2 regions of the Gordonia sp. NPDC057258 genome follow, and region 1 is predicted to be linked to the other one. Evidence: riboswitches for the same ligand, from Rfam matches in the RefSeq annotation. Region 1 holds a riboswitch; the other holds the start of a gene.

Region 1 (7,599 bases):
CAGCGCGGGTAGCATCATCGATCCCGTGAGCGCCACGAGGTAGGTGAGGATCAACGCTGCCCAAGCATTCTCGGCCAGCACCGCAAAAGCGCCGAGGGAGAGTGCGGTGGCGGTGAGTCCGCCGAGGATCGCCACCGCCACGCTGCGGTCGGCGACATAACCGCCGACGAAGTTGCCGGTCACCATTCCCAGTCCGTACAACATCAGGGCGAACGGCACGACCGACACCGACAGCCCGGTGTCGGTGGTCAGCGCGGAGTTGAGATACGTGTAGAACGCGAACATCCCACCGAACCCGACGGTTCCGATGACCAGTGTGAACCAGACCTGGGACCGCTTGAGTGCACCGAGCTCGGTGAGCGGGTCGGTGGTCTTCATCCCGGTGAGCGTGGGAAGCACCCGGATCAGCGCGACGACGGTGGCGATTCCGATCACGACCACGATCGCGAACGCGGACCGCCAGCCGAACGTCTCGCCGAGCCAGGCGGCCGCCGGTACGCCGAGGACGTTCGCGACGGACAGACCGAGCATCACCTATCCCACGGCCTTGCCACGGTTGCGCGGGCCGGCCAGATGAGCGGCGACCAGAGCCGCGACCCCGAAGTAGGCGCCATGCGGGAGGCCGGCGACGAACCTCGCCACCAGCAGCAGACCGTAATCCGGCGCGAGGACGGTCGCGAGGTTGCCGACCGTGAACGCCACCATCAAGCCGATCAGAAGCGTCCGACGGGACATCCGCGCGGTGAGCGCCGCGATCAGCGGCGCACCCACCACCACACCCATCGCGTAGGCCGAGATGACATGTCCGGCAGTCGGCTCCGAGACACCGAGCGATCCGGCGATGTTGGGCAGGAGGCCCATGGCGACGAACTCGGTCGTCCCGATCCCGAATCCACCCAGCGCAAGGGCGAGGATCGTCCACCGACGCACCCGGCGGGACACCTCGGCCGATTCGGCCCGCGCGGGGCTGCGGACTTCCCCGGCGGTGGACGGACCCGTCAGTGAAGGGTCGGCCGGGGCTTCGGTCGTCGAGAGAGCATCAGGCACGGTTGATGCCAACCCGCGCCCGTCAGCGCTGATTCCTCAGCCGGTGGTGAGTTCATTCACAAGCGCAGTGTCCTGAGCATCGCGCGGGGTGTCAGTCGCCGGCTTCGGAGCCCCCATCGCTGTCGGGCTCGGACGGGTCTGGGGAGGGCCCGTCCGGATCCGAAGCCGTGTCGGACGAGCCGGCCCTCTCGCCGTCCTCTCCCCCGTGACCGTCGGTTCCAGACGTCTCGACATCGCTTCCCGAGGGATCGGTGACGGCCGGCGAGTCGTCGTCTCGAGGCGGGGCAGGCGCGGGGTCCGCGTCGGGCGTATCGGTCTCGGCATCGTCGCCCGTGTCGGCCCCCGACGACGTGTCGGTCGTGTCGCCCACCGGGGGCTGCCCGGCCGGTGACGGGTCGGTGGCATCCGGTTCGGCAGCCCGGGCCGCCGACGGCTCGGACGAGGGGCCGGACCCGCCCACTTCTTCAGCGCGGACCGGCCCCACGGACTCGTCGGGTACGGCCGCCAGTCGCGCGAACGTGGACGATCGCAGGTGCGACGTGTCCGCCGCGAGAATCGAGACGGCGCCGCCCTCCGACGCCACCGGCCCGATGATCGCGCCCGCCCAGTACCGGACGAAATTGACCGGCAGCAGGACGATGCTGCGCACGCTGGCAGCCAGGGCGCTGACACCGCGCACGAACCGAGCCGGTGTCGCGGTGACGATGCCCTGCAGGATGTCCTCGAAGACGAAGATGTCGGGTAGGTATGCGCCGTACCCGAGACGTGGGAGTGGCGGCAGCAAGCCCTGCACCAGCCGGACCACCGGCTGCAGATTCGCCAGTTCGATGCCGAACGGAAGCCCGATGGTCGGGCGATCCGACAGGAAATCGCCGATGGTGCCCCGGTAGCCGAGGTCACGAGCCCAGCCCTGGACGAGCTCGGCGAACGCCGAGCTCGCGCCGACCATGCAGACGCCGTCCGCACAATCAACCGGGCGATTCGTCCACGTGTATCCCGACACCAGAGGGTTACCCGACATCTGCTCGGGATACAGGAAATGTTTGACCTGGTAGCCGAGGATGCCGTCGATGGCGCCGATCGGGTCGTAGACGGGATCGGGCAGATCGCAGATCGGGTCGCCCTCGATGCACACCGACACGACCCGGTCATTGACCGTCCCGAAGCCGGCGTCCGTACTGTCGGCACCACGCGACCCCGACATGGTCAGACCCGGGATGATCCCGATCAGCGACAACTCGATACCTCGCCCGGTCTTGTCACCGGCCTGCCGCGGATCCGAATACAGCTCGCCCGACACCCCGACGTCGGAGATCACGACGTCGTCGCTGGGATCGTCGGGCGTGTTCGCGACATCGAACTTCCGGCCGTTGCCGATACCGGCGAGCACGTCTCCAGCGATGCGCGCCCCTTGCGAATAGCCCGTCACCACCACCGGCGCCTCGGACCCGCACGCTTCTCGATACGACGAGATCGCCGACGCCGTCGATGCGATTCCCTGTTCGGTGCTGCGGTCGTACCCCGTCGCTCCGAGCGGCCATATGGTTGCCGGGTAGGGAGCGTTGATCACCTCATAGTCCTGCTTGCGGTACCGCTCCTTGACGCCCTCGAGCAATAGCGACTCAGCGTCGACGGTCCCCCCGACCACCACGACGGCACCGCTGCACGAGGGGCCGCCGGCTGTCGCCGCCGCCACCCCCGTGAAGCCGAATGCGGCGAGGGTCGACATCGTCGACATCCAGGCGACCAACAGAGCGACCCGTCGGGTCCGGAGATGAGCCATCACGGCCATGAGCGCTCCTGTGCGAACCCGGACCACCTGAGCGGAGCATTCCGGTGCAGCCGGGGCTGGTCGAACAGTAGATCCGCGATTGCGGAATCGACAGCACGCTGAGCGTCGCTAACTACCTTGACCAGCTGTTTTGTATCTGAACACACCCGATTTCACTCGGTCGGAGGACAGCCACCGGCACCCTTCCGGTGCACTTCTCAAGGGTTGGGCGCGGCCTGACCGGGACGGTTCTCGGGCCCTCACATCCGTGTTATATCCTTGTCGCCAGGTCATGAGTATCAGCGCGAAGCCCCGGCTGGCTGATCGGCAACCCTCCTTCCGCGGTGGGGTGCTCCGGGTGATGACCGGGTTGCGGGATCGCAGTGGCGATCCCCGGCAAGCGCGGGTCCGAAGGTCGGACCCCAACAGGGTCGAGTTGCCCTGCCGACCGTAGAAAGTGATGAATCGCCATGTCTGATGTCCCTGACGGCACCCTCGACAGCAACGATCCCAGCGAGAACTGGAGCTTCGAGACGAAGCAGATCCACGTCGGGCAGTCCGCGGACGCGGTGACCAATGCCCGTGCGCTGCCGATCTACCAGACGACGTCGTATGTCTTCAACGACACCCAGCACGCAGCCAATCTCTTCGGTCTCGCCGAACCGGGCAACATCTACACGCGCATCATGAATCCCACGCAGGATGCCGTCGAGCAGCGGATCGCCGCGCTCGAGGGCGGCGTCGCCGCGCTGCTCGTCGCATCGGGACAGGCCGCCGAGACCTACGCGATCCTCAACGCCGTCGAGACCGGCAGGCACGTGGTGTCCAGCCCCCGCCTCTACGGCGGCACGTACAACCTCTTCCACTACACACTGCCCAAGCTCGGGGTCGAGGTGAGCTTCGTCGAGGACCCCGAGGACCCGGCGTCGTGGCAGGCCGCCGTCAAGGACAACACCCGCGCGTTCTTCGGTGAGTCGATCTCCAACCCCAACAACGAGATCCTCGACATCTCGGGGATCGCGGAGGTCGCGCACCGCAACGGCGTACCCCTCATCATCGACAACACCGTCGCCACCCCCTACCTGATCAGCCCGCTGGCCCACGGCGCCGACATCGTCGTGCACTCGGCGACGAAGTACATCGGCGGTCACGGCACCGCGATCGGCGGCGTCATCGTCGACGGCGGCACCTTCGACTGGCGGGTCCAGCGCGACGGGAAGGACCTGTTCCCCGGTTTCACCACGCCGGACCCGAGCTACCACGGTGCCGTCTTCGCCGACCTGGGCGCGCCCGCCTTCGCACTCAAGGCACGCGTGCAGTGGTTGCGCGACACCGGCGCGGCGATCTCCCCGTTCAACGCGTTCCTTCTGGCACAGGGCCTGGAGACGCTGAGTCTGCGCATCGAGCGCCACGTCGCCAACGCGCAGAAGGTCGCCGCCTTCCTCGAGGCACACCCGCAGGTCGAGTCCGTGGCGTACGCGGGCCTGGAGTCCTCGCCCTGGTACAAGCGCGGTCAGGAACTGGCCCCGAAGGGTCAGGGTGCGATCATCGCCTTCGAGATCCAGGGCGGAGTGGACGCCGGCAAGAAGTTCGTGGACGCGCTCAGCCTGCACAGCCACGTCGCCAACATCGGCGATGTGCGGTCGCTGGTCATCCACCCCGCCTCGACCACCCACAGCCAGCTCACCCCCGAGGAGCAGCTCGCCGCGGGCGTGGCCCCGGGACTGGTCCGGCTCGCCGTGGGCATCGAGGGAATCGACGACATCTTGGCCGATCTCGAACAGGGATTCGCGGCGGCCAAGTGAAACAGGTGAGGCAGCTTTGTCGGTGAGTATCGACCTGAATGCGACAGCATCTGATCAGCCCGACTGGGAGACCCTCCCGGACGGGGAACTCGTCGGCATCCCCATCGGCTCGTTGCCTCTCGACAGCGGAGCACGGATCGACGACGTCACCCTGGCGTTCCAGCGCTGGGGGACGTTGTCGCCGTCCCGCGACAACGTCATCCTCACGCTCCACGCACTGACCGGCGACTCGCACGTCACCGGACCCGCCGACGCCGACCACGACTCGGCCGGATGGTGGGACGGGCTGATCGGCCCGGGACAGGCCATCGACACCGACGAATGGTGCGTCATCTCCGCCAACGTCCTGGGCGGATGCAAGGGCTCTACGGGTCCGGGCTCCATCGCCCCCGACGGTCGGCCCTGGGGCTCACGCTTCCCGCAGATCACCGTGCTCGACCAGGTCCGCGCCGAGGTGGCACTGCTGGACCGCCTCGGAATCCGCAGCGTCGGTGCGGTTCTCGGCGGTTCGATGGGCGGCGCCCGCGCGCTCGAGTGGGCCATCGAGTACCCCGACCGCGTCCGCAGCGCCCTCGTGCTCGCCGTCGGCGCCCGCGCGACCGCGGATCAGATCGGTATCCAGTCCGCACAGATCGCCGCGATCAAGGCCGACCCGGACTGGTGCGGCGGCGACTACCACGGCACCGGCCGGATTCCGTTGCAGGGCATGGGGATCGCGCGTCGGATCGCCCATCTCATGTACCGCAGCGAGCCGGAGCTCGACTCCCGCTTCGGCAACGACGCCCAGGGCGACGAGAATCCCCTGACCGGCGGGCGCTACGCGGTGCAGAGCTATCTCGACCACCAGGCGTCGAAGCTGATGTCCCGCTTCGACCCGGCCAGCTACGTCGTCCTCACCGAGGTCCTCAACCACCACGACGTCGGCCGTGGTCGCGGCGGAGTCGCCAAGGCGCTCAACAATTGCCGCGTTCCGGTGATCGTCGGGGGGATCGACTCCGATCGTCTCTACCCGATCCGGCTACAGGTCGAACTCGCCGACGAACTGGGCAACTGCGTCGGCGGACTCCAGGTCGTCAACTCCGAGACCGGCCACGACGGATTCCTGACCGAATTCGATGCCATCAGCGATCTACTCAAGCGCACGGTCGAACTCGCGCGTCGCGACGCCTGACGGACCTGTCGGCGGCGTCCCGTCAGCGCGGCGCCGGCACCGACGGGACCGGGCTGCCGGACCGAGGTACCGGGGTCACCGGTGAGCCCGACTCCCCGTCAACGGATTTCCCCGGTTCGGGTACACCCGGAATCTCAGTCGACCCGGTGGCGCGGGTGCTGCTCGGCCGCGGCGGGCCGCTGGGCGCGGAGCGCAACGTCGACGTCGAGTACGTGGGCGGCGGCGGAGTGGGCGCCACACTCGGCGGACGCATACCCGGGGGCAGCAGGTCCGGCGGGATCGTCGGTGTCGAACCGGGCGGGAAGGTCAGGTCCGGCCACGGGAACGGCGAGAGAGTGCGGGTGCTGGTACTCGTGGACGGCCGCGTCGGCGGCAACTCCGTCGTCGCCCATGCCGGCGGGTCGTTCCAGCCGGTCTCGGGCGCGGGCCGTTGCGTCGGAACGGGAGTGACGACGGTGGGCTCGACGGGTTCGGCCGGGATTCGGGTGATCGGCTGAGAGGTGGACCGCGGGGTGGACGGCGGCTCCTCCTCGCTGGTCGCCGCCGCGGGGGGCACACTGCTCACCGACGGCTGCGGCTCGACGGCCGGACGGTCGGCGAACGACGAGCTCACCGCGTAGATCGTCATCAACGTGGCCGCGATGACCGCCCCGGCAACCGCAATCGGGGTCGCGGAAAGCCACTCGCGCTGCGGCTTGCCACCGATGAACGCCAGACGCGCTGCGCCCGAATAACTCTGGAGGGCCAGCAAGGCTGCGCCGGTGGCCACGACCAGCTCCGGCGCCGTCGGGTTCACGACCTCGAGCTCATGCTCTGCCGCGATCGCGCGCACCGCGGGGAGGTTGGCGAGTCCGCCGATGAACACCACCGCGTCCGGTCGGACGCCGCGTGACCTGACGGCCGCGACATAGCGGGCGAACACCTCTTTCGCATCACCGATCATCGGCGCGATCGCCTGCTCGACCTGGGTCGCGGACAGCGCCACACGACCGGTGTTCGCCGAGACCGCGACGACCGACTCGGCGGCCGCGACGCCGCCGTAGGCGATCTCCTCTTTCGCGGTCCGGCACGCGCTGCGCAACTCGCTGCGCTCCGCCCGCGTCCGAGTGGCGTCGCCCAGGACGGGATTGTCGGCGGTCAGCTGGTCGACGATGGACCGGTCGAGACGACGACCGCTCAACACGGTCGAGTGCTCGGCGTCGCCGATGCGACCCTCGCGGGGATCGACGGTGTAGAGCGACATGCCGGTGTCGCCGCAGTCGACGACAACGGCCGCGGAGAAACGGTCGATCTCCCCGGTGTCGGTCAGGTAGGCCAGCACGGCCTCGTCTTCGCCGGCGAGACGGACCTGACGCCGGGGTCCGCTGCCCCGTGAACGCAACTGCCGACGCTGGCTCCCCGTGCGTGCGGCGACCCCGATCGGGCCCACTCGCGTCCCGGTCTCGCGGGCGGCGCTGAGCATCACGTCGATCCCGGCGTTGACCCGGCCGGCAGAGTCGAGGCCGTCGGTGGGATCCACGTCGATCACGCGGGAATCGACCACACTGCGACCGAGATCGTCACGCGTCAAGAGGACGTAGTGGATCATGCCAGCCCCTGCTGACACGCCCATGGACGTCACTTCATTCACGGTGCCGTCGGTTGGTGATGCGGTGATACAAACTCCAGCGGTCGGTGTGTCTGCGCAGAGCAGCGGAAAATTGCCTGGTTGAGCGCATGACTGGTTCGCCAGGTCACGCTCAGGTCTCTATTGTAATCAATCCGTGCCCAAAGAGTCGATCGACGCCGCCAGCCACAGCATCACG
Region 2 (7,599 bases), on a different contig from region 1:
GTGTTTCCCCGGCACGTACGACGACGCGTCGTGCTCCGGGGTCGCCGCCGATGGCCACCTGCGACCGTGCGTTCCCGGTGGTCGCCATCAGATCGTCGACGGCCGAGATGACGCGGTGCGTCGGTTCGGTGGCGCCGACGCCGAGCAGCCAGGCGCGCAGGACACGCGTGCGGACCGCGAGCGGCACGGCGAGCAGCGGCGCAACCGCCAGCCCCTCGTCGCGCCCGGCCTCGGCGAAGACACTTGCCGCCCACTCGTCCAGCGCGTCGTTGTCGGCCCGCAGGCCCTCGGCGGTCCGGCCCAGCGCGTCGACGACTCCGCCGTGCAGGACCTCCTCCAGCAGCGTCAGCACCTCGGTCCGCAGACGGACGCGGGTGAACCGCGGATCGTCGTTGTGCGGATCGCGATGGGGCACGAGACCGAGTTCGGTGCAGGCCGCCAGCGTCTGCTGCCGGCGGACGCCGAGCAACGGCCGGGCCCAGGGGTCGTTCCACGCACGCATGCCGGCGATCGACCGCGCCCCGGAACCCCGGGCCAACCCGAGCAGCACGGTCTCGGCCTGGTCGTCGGCGGTGTGGCCGAGCAGGACGGGACGATCCGCACGGGCCTCGTCGAGCGCCGCATACCTGGCGTCGCGCGCACCGGCCTCGAGGCCGCCACGGCGCCCGACGCGCACCGGTAGCACCCGGACGCGGGCGCCCAGACCCCCTGCCACCTCTCCCGCCGTCGCGGCGACCTGTGCGGAGTCCGGCTGCAGTCCGTGGTCGACGATCAGCGCGGTGACGTCCAGACCGGCGCCGACGGCGGCTGCGGTCAGCGCGAGCGAGTCCGGTCCGCCGGAGAGGCCCACACAGACCTGCGGCCCCGAGAGATGAGCGGCCGCGAACTCCGCGACCGCCCGTCTCACAAGACCCGCTGAATCCATGCCTGCGGGTCGTCGATCTCGCTCGGCAGCGGCATCGTGTCCGGCGAGGTCCACACGACGTTGAACCGCTCCATCCCGACGGCCTCGACCACCACGTCGACGAAGGCCTTGCCGCGGATGTACTGCGCGAGCTTGGCGTCCATCCCGATGAGCGCCCGGATGAGTCGCTGGACCGGGTTCTGGGGAGCGGTGCGTCGTTTGTCGAACGCGGCTCGGATGCTCGCCACCGACGGCACATGCGCCGGACCCACGGCGTCCATGACATGGTCGGCGTGACCCTCGAGCAGCGTGCCCAGGACCATCATGCGTTGGAAGGCGGCGTGCTGCTCCGGGCTCTGCAGCAGTTGCATCGCCCCGATCACACCCTTTTCGCGCGGACCGTCGGAACCCTTGAGCGCCTTGGTCATCCGCGTGACGATCTCGGTGGTCGACTCGCCGGCGTCGGAGGTCAGCACGGCCACGTTGTCCTGCATGTAGTCGCGCAGCCACGGGTTGGCCGAGAACTGCACCCGGTGGGTGACCTCGTGCAGGCACACCCACAGGCGGAAGTCCGACGGGATCACCTTGAACTGACGTTCGACGTTGATGATGTTCGGCGTCACCACCATCAGCACACCCGGTTCGCCGGTCTCCGGGTCGGGCGTGAACGGGTCGTACTGGCCGAGGATCGCGGTGGAGAGGAAGGCGAGCAACCCGCCGGCCTGGAGGCCGCCGAATCGGGCCCCGAGTCCGGGCGATCCCGCATCGATCGACTCGTCGGAGCCGAGCATCGAGCGCATCGACCGGGACGCGGCGTCGATCCACCCGGCCCGGTCGAGGACCCGGGTGGTCGGTACGCGCAGGCCGTCGGCGAGCCCGGTGACCTCACGGACCGGGGCTTCGGCCCGGGTCGCGGCGTCGGCCAGTTCCGCACGGGCCGCCTCGTAGGTGTAGGCCGTGGTCTTGGGACCGGGACGGGCGAGACGTTTCGCGGTTGACGCCGCGAGCGACCAGTCGATCTGCGACCCGATGCCCGGTTGACGGTCGGCGGTCTCGGCGACCTCTGTGGTCCCGGCGTCGGTGACGTCCGACCCGGCGGTTCCTGAAGTGGTCATCGGCACCCGCACTCTCTCAGTTGACCCACCACGGCGTCGAGGGCGGGTCGCGCGTCCGCCGGCGAGGTGCCGCCGGACATCAGGGCGAACGACAGCACGCGGCCGTCGACTGTCTGCACTATGCCGGTCAACGAACTGACCCCGGTGAGTGTTCCGGTCTTGGCGCGCGCCCAGCCCGCGCCCGGGTTGCCGGGGGCGTCGAACCGGTCCGCGAGCGTGCCGGTGCCACCGGCGATCGGCAGCCCGTCGAGCATCGGGCGCAGCGCCGGCCGGCTGGGTCCGCTCGCGGCCGTCATCACGGCGTCGAGCAGTTCCGGCGTGGTGCGGTTGGCGTACGAGATCCCCGACGCGTCGTGCAGGGTGGTACCCGCCCACTGGTCCGGGAACATCGACGACAGCACCTGTTCGATCGCCTCGACGCCGCCGGCGTGCGTCGGCGGCCCGCCCCGGTGCACCGACAGTTCGATGGCAAGCGTCTCCGCGAGCACGTTGTCGCTGTAGCGCAGCATGTCGTTGACCCGGGTGACCAGCGGCGCCGACTGGACCTTCGCGATGACGCGGTCGTTCCCGGATGCGGGTGCGCCGGAACCGGTCACCTCCGTGACGGGACCCTCGACGCCGAGAGCCGCGGCCAGCGCCTCGCCGGCCATGATGCCCGGGGCCGCGGTGCGCGGCGAGTACTCGTCGAGCGGTTCGAGCCGGGCGCCGTCGACCATCAGCGATTCGATCGGCGCGATGTCGCCACCCTGGATGTCCCGGCGGTCCCAGGTGGTGTCCATCGTCGGACCCGAGAACGCGCGCAGGTCGACGGCCACCGACGTCACCGGGATCTCGGTGTCCTCGATCTGCCGCGCCAGGTCGGCGATGCGACCGGGGTCGGTGTAGAAGGTGTCGGTGCCGGCGGGCTGTGCGGACAGGGTCGGGTCACCCGCACCTCGGAGGATGATCTGCCCGTTGCTGCCGGCCACCACCGTCGTGGTCAGTCGCTGATCGTGCGGCACGGCTTCGAGCACGGCAGCCGCGGTCAGGATCTTGGCGTTCGACGCGGGGATCCGCGGACGCTCGGGGTTGCTGGTCCACAGGACGGTGCCGGTCAGCGAGTCGCTGATCATGCCGGTGAGTTCGCCGAGCGCCGGATCCCGCAGTGCCGGCGCGATGGCCCGCGACACACCGCTCGGCGTGGGCTCCGGCGCGGAGGCGACCACCGGGTCGATCCGGGGGTCGACGGCGATCGCGGCGGGCTGCGGGGGAACCCCCGGCGGCAGTTCGGGTTCCCGGTCGAGCCGGAGCGCGATGACCACCGAGGCCGTCGCGACGAGGGCCAGGATCACCACCGCGGTGATCGTCCACCACAGAAGTCTCCGACCGGAACGACCGCCGTTTCGGGTGGATGCGCCCACAAAGCCTCCGGGTCTCTCGCGGTTGACGGTCGATGGAACGGCCCGGACATACGCACAACGAGGGGTACGAACATCGAGGTCGCCGGACCAACAGTATCGTTGGGGCAGCGTGCGGGCGTTTCGGCCCGACGCGGCATCCCCGATCAAGACTGCCAGGAGGAACTGTGGAATTCGATGTGACCATCGAGATCCCCAAAGGTGGCCGCAACAAGTACGAGGTCGACCACGAGACGGGCAAGGTCTACCTCGACCGCTACCTGTACACCTCGATGGGCTACCCGGCCGACTACGGCTACATCGACGGCACCCTCGGTGAGGACGGCGACCCGCTCGACGCGATGGTCCTGCTCCCCGAGTCGGTGTTCCCCGGCATCATCGTGCGCGCACGGGTCGTCGGCATGTACACCATGACCGACGAGGCCGGTGGCGACGACAAGCTGCTCTGCGTCCCCGCCAAGGACGTGCGCTGGGACCACATCAAGGACATCTCCGACGTGTCCGAATACGAGCTGGGACCCATCGCCCACTTCTTCGAGCACTACAAGGACCTCGAGCCGGGCAAGGAGGTCGACCCGGGCGGATGGGTCGGCCGCGACCAGGCCGAGAAGATCGCACAGGAGGCCATCGATCGCCTCGCTGCGCACCCCGACGCGGCCAACGAGCCCTCGCGCGGCTGATCTCTCCCACACACGAGACCGCCGGCACCATCATCCGAGATGGTGTCGGCGGTCTTGTCTGGTCACCAGGTGGCTTCGACTCGGCGCCTCGACCTCCACGCGCTCCTTCGTCGCTTGCTCGGCCCGGCGGCTACGCTCGGTGCCGGCTCAACCAGCAGTGGGTCAGGCCACGCGGTACCGCTGCTCGGCGAGCACCGGCAGGATCTGTTCGCGGATGCGGCGTTCGGTGGCCGCGCCGTCGATCGGGATGAGGATCACGGCGTCGGCGACCTCGGCTGCGTAGATGTCGCGGACCAGCGTGATCAGTCCGTGTGTCGTCCCGATGTAGCGGATGGTCCCCGAGCCCGTCTCCGACGACGCGTTCACCGCCGCAGCAGCGGCCGTGCGCGCCGACGCGGCGTCCGGCGCGACGGCCACCTCCACCTCGAGTGCGACCACGAAATTGGCCTGATCGTGGCTGCCGGCCCGGAGCAGGGAGCGGGCGCGCTGCGCCTCGCGGAGGGTCTCCCGCCGCACGACGATCGGAAACGTCTGTGCGAGATCGTCTCCCGCGAGCGCGATCTGGAATCCCGGACGTCCGATGCTGATCGGGGCCGTCGGGGTGGCAGTCTGTGCGGCGATCACGGTGCCGCGGTCAGCACGTGCGTCGAGTTCGATGGTCATCTATTCACCCCTGGTCGAGTTCGGTCGGTCTGTTCGGTTCGCGCCCGGAATGCATCGAGAATCCGGTCGATGTCGTCGACGGTGGTGCCCGCTCCGAAACTCGCGCGCACCGTGTCGGCCGGCGGTGCGAGGCCGTCGACGGTGTAGCCCGCGACTCCCGCGCGGTCGGTGGAATCGGTGAAGATCCGCAGCGGCGTGAAGCTGCCGATCGCGGCCAGGCCGGCGTCGAGACGTTCGGCGAGGCGGCGTTCATGCAGGCCGATCGTCTCGGGTCCGAGATCGGCGAGCACCCGACACGCCTCGGCGACCGCGATCGCCCCGGGAACGCCGTCGGCGTCCGGCGAGGCATCGACATCGGCGGCGTCGAACCAGTCACGACGACCGATGAGAACGCCGGCGCCATCCGTCCTACGACCTGGTTCACCGAACGCCAGGTAGTCGATGCCGTGGCTGACGACGGAGACGGGCCGGTGCCCGACGAGTTGCGCGGCGTCGACCAGGATGCGGGCCCCGGACCGGTGCGCGAGCGAGGCGAGCCGGCCGATCGGCAGCACCTCGCCGGTGATGTCCGATACCGCGGTCACGACCAGGAACGATGCCGGCGCCGAGGCGAGCTCGGTCTCCAGCGCGACCAAGGTGTCCTCGATGGTCTCGCAGGCCGGGACGAACCGCGCCCGGTCGCGCCCCTGCCGTGGTGCGCACCACCGCAGCAGGTCGGCGCCCTGCCCGATGTCGAGGACGACGACGTCGCCAGGAGTGATGCGCGCCGCGAGGTCGAGGGCAACGGCGGCATCGCGGGTGAAGACGACGGTGTCGTCGACCCGCGCACGGACGAACTGCCGCACCGATTCCCGGGCGGCGTCGAAGCGGACGTCGACTGCGGGCGACAGGCGACCGGCGGGTGCGGACAGGACAGCGGTCACGGCAGGAAACTCCTCAGACAATTCGCGCTTGCCGCGTCCGGTCGGTACGCGGCCGGGTCGTCACCCGGAGCACCCCACCGCGAAGGAGGGTTGCCGACCAGCGAGCCGGGGCTTGTCACTGGCACTCATGACCTACGACCAAGGGTCGTCGATCTCGCGCGGACGTGTCAATTTTCACTCAACGTGATCGGAAGTTAGGGCACACTTACCTGTAGCGTGTCAGGGGTGTCAGCGACTGATGTGTTCGTGTTGTCCCGCCCGCACGGCACCGTGCGGGGCATGGGCGCGGTCCGTGCGTTCACCGACGTCGACGCCGCCTCGGCCGCCCTGCGCGCCGGGACCGTCGACGGTCTGACCGGCGCGATCCCCTTCGACCTCGCCGAGCCCGCCGCGCTGGTGGTGCCCGAAGTCCTGCACGTCGACGCGGCGCCGCTGGCAGGCACACCACCGCTGACGCGCACCCCGGTGTCGACGACCCTGCACCCCACGGCCGACGAGCACCGCGAACGTGTCGCACACGCGGTGAAGCGGATCGTCGCCGGCGACGTCGGCAAGGTCGTACTCGCCCGCAGCGTCGACATCGTGCTCGACGCCGAGGTCGAGCCTCTGCAACTCCTCGACGCACTGGCGGGCGGCAATGCCGGACACAACGCATTCGGTGTCGATCTCGGCGCGGCCACCGGCTCGGGTTCGTGGCTGTTGGGCGCGAGTCCCGAAGTGCTGCTGCGCAAGTCGGGTTCCGTCGTCACCTGCCACCCGTACGCGGGATCGGCGCCGCGGTCACCCGACCCGGTCGTCGACCGCGCCGCTGCCGACGGATTGTTCTCCTCGGCGAAGGATCTCGCCGAGCACGCCTTCGTCGTCGACCACCTGCGAGACCGGCTGGGACACCTCTGCGACGACGTCGACGCGCCGTCGACCCCGCAATTGCAGTCGACCGGGGAGGTCTGGCATCTGGCCACCCCGATCCGCGCGCGGCTTCGGGACCCGGCGACCACTGCGCTCGATCTCGCACTCCTGCTCGGCCCCACCCCGGCGGTCTGCGGCACGCCGAGTGATGTTGCTGCGCAGATCATCCGCGAGGTCGAGGGTGAGCGCGGCTTCTATGCGGGGGCGGTCGGCTGGTGCGACGCCGCCGGCGACGGGGAGTGGATGGTCACCATCCGGTGCCTCGAACTCGAGGCCGATCGTCGCAGCCTCCGGACGTGGGCCGGCGGCGGTATCGTCGAACACTCCGACCCGCAGGGCGAACTCGAGGAGACGGCGTTCAAGCTGCGGACGGTCCTGAACGCGTTGGGCATCGCCGCACTCGACTGAGCGGATCAATTGCGGACGCGCGCGATCTTCGCCCGTTACGCTCGTCGATGATGCCCGACGACCTGATCATCGCCCGAAATCCGGAACAGGGCTCCTCACTGCCCTTTCTGGTCCGGATTCCGCTCGGCAGTGACGGGATCGTCTTGAAGGTGAGGGAGACCTGGCCGCGAACCAGCAAGGTCTATTGTCATCGCGCCGACGAATGGCCGACCACACCGCAGATCGTCGAACGTCTTCCGGTTCGGTCGGTGACGCGGCGCGGGGCGGCGATCGATCTGGTGCTCGACCGCGCTCGCGAGAATCGGTCACAGTTCGTCGTCACGCGGGCTCGCGGACGCGAGATGATCTTCTGGCAGACGCGCAAAACCACCAAGCAGGCGCGTCCAAACGTCACGCTTCCCAAGGCTCGGGCACACGGCCAGGCGCTCGAGATCGTCGTCGACACAGGCGAGAAGTACGCCTACTCCTTCGGTCATCAACAGGCGACCACCACTCGACACCGCCTCGATGCCGGCGATTACGCGATCGTCGAGGACGACCAGGTGGTCGCCGCCGTCGAACGCAAGTCGATCGACGACCTCGGCAACGGTCTCATGAAGG

What was found. A riboswitch is a leader RNA that binds a small molecule or an ion and turns the genes downstream of it on or off. The one in region 1 is predicted to bind S-adenosylmethionine.
Region 2: it holds a riboswitch for S-adenosylmethionine, as region 1 does, so the genes downstream of both, ACFUEJ_RS04710 (aminotransferase class V-fold PLP-dependent enzyme) here and ACFUEJ_RS11615 (bifunctional o-acetylhomoserine/o-acetylserine sulfhydrylase) in region 1, are expected to answer to the same signal.

What each region holds. Positions count from the first base shown of each region.
Region 1 is NZ_JBHUXZ010000013.1:23,645-31,243, reverse strand. Features, by position in the region: partial or broken gene ACFUEJ_RS11625 (MFS transporter) at 1-1,047, opposite strand, end outside; gene ACFUEJ_RS11620 (cutinase family protein) at 1,139-2,839, opposite strand; SAM riboswitch class IV at 3,107-3,227, shown strand; gene ACFUEJ_RS11615 (bifunctional o-acetylhomoserine/o-acetylserine sulfhydrylase) at 3,289-4,623, shown strand; gene ACFUEJ_RS11610 (homoserine O-acetyltransferase) at 4,640-5,794, shown strand; gene ACFUEJ_RS11605 (Hsp70 family protein) at 5,817-7,382, opposite strand; gene ACFUEJ_RS11600 (DUF3017 domain-containing protein) at 7,551-7,599, opposite strand, start outside.
Region 2 is NZ_JBHUXZ010000004.1:61,791-69,389, reverse strand. Features, by position in the region: gene tilS (tRNA lysidine(34) synthetase TilS) at 1-907, opposite strand, end outside; gene ACFUEJ_RS04730 (zinc-dependent metalloprotease) at 904-2,019, opposite strand; gene dacB (D-alanyl-D-alanine carboxypeptidase/D-alanyl-D-alanine-endopeptidase) at 2,016-3,419, opposite strand; gene ACFUEJ_RS04720 (inorganic diphosphatase) at 3,584-4,096, shown strand; gene ACFUEJ_RS04715 (hypothetical protein) at 4,259-4,759, opposite strand; gene ACFUEJ_RS04710 (aminotransferase class V-fold PLP-dependent enzyme) at 4,756-5,682, opposite strand; SAM riboswitch class IV at 5,702-5,815, opposite strand; gene ACFUEJ_RS04705 (isochorismate synthase MenF) at 5,923-6,999, shown strand; gene ACFUEJ_RS04700 (ERCC4 domain-containing protein) at 7,050-7,599, shown strand, end outside.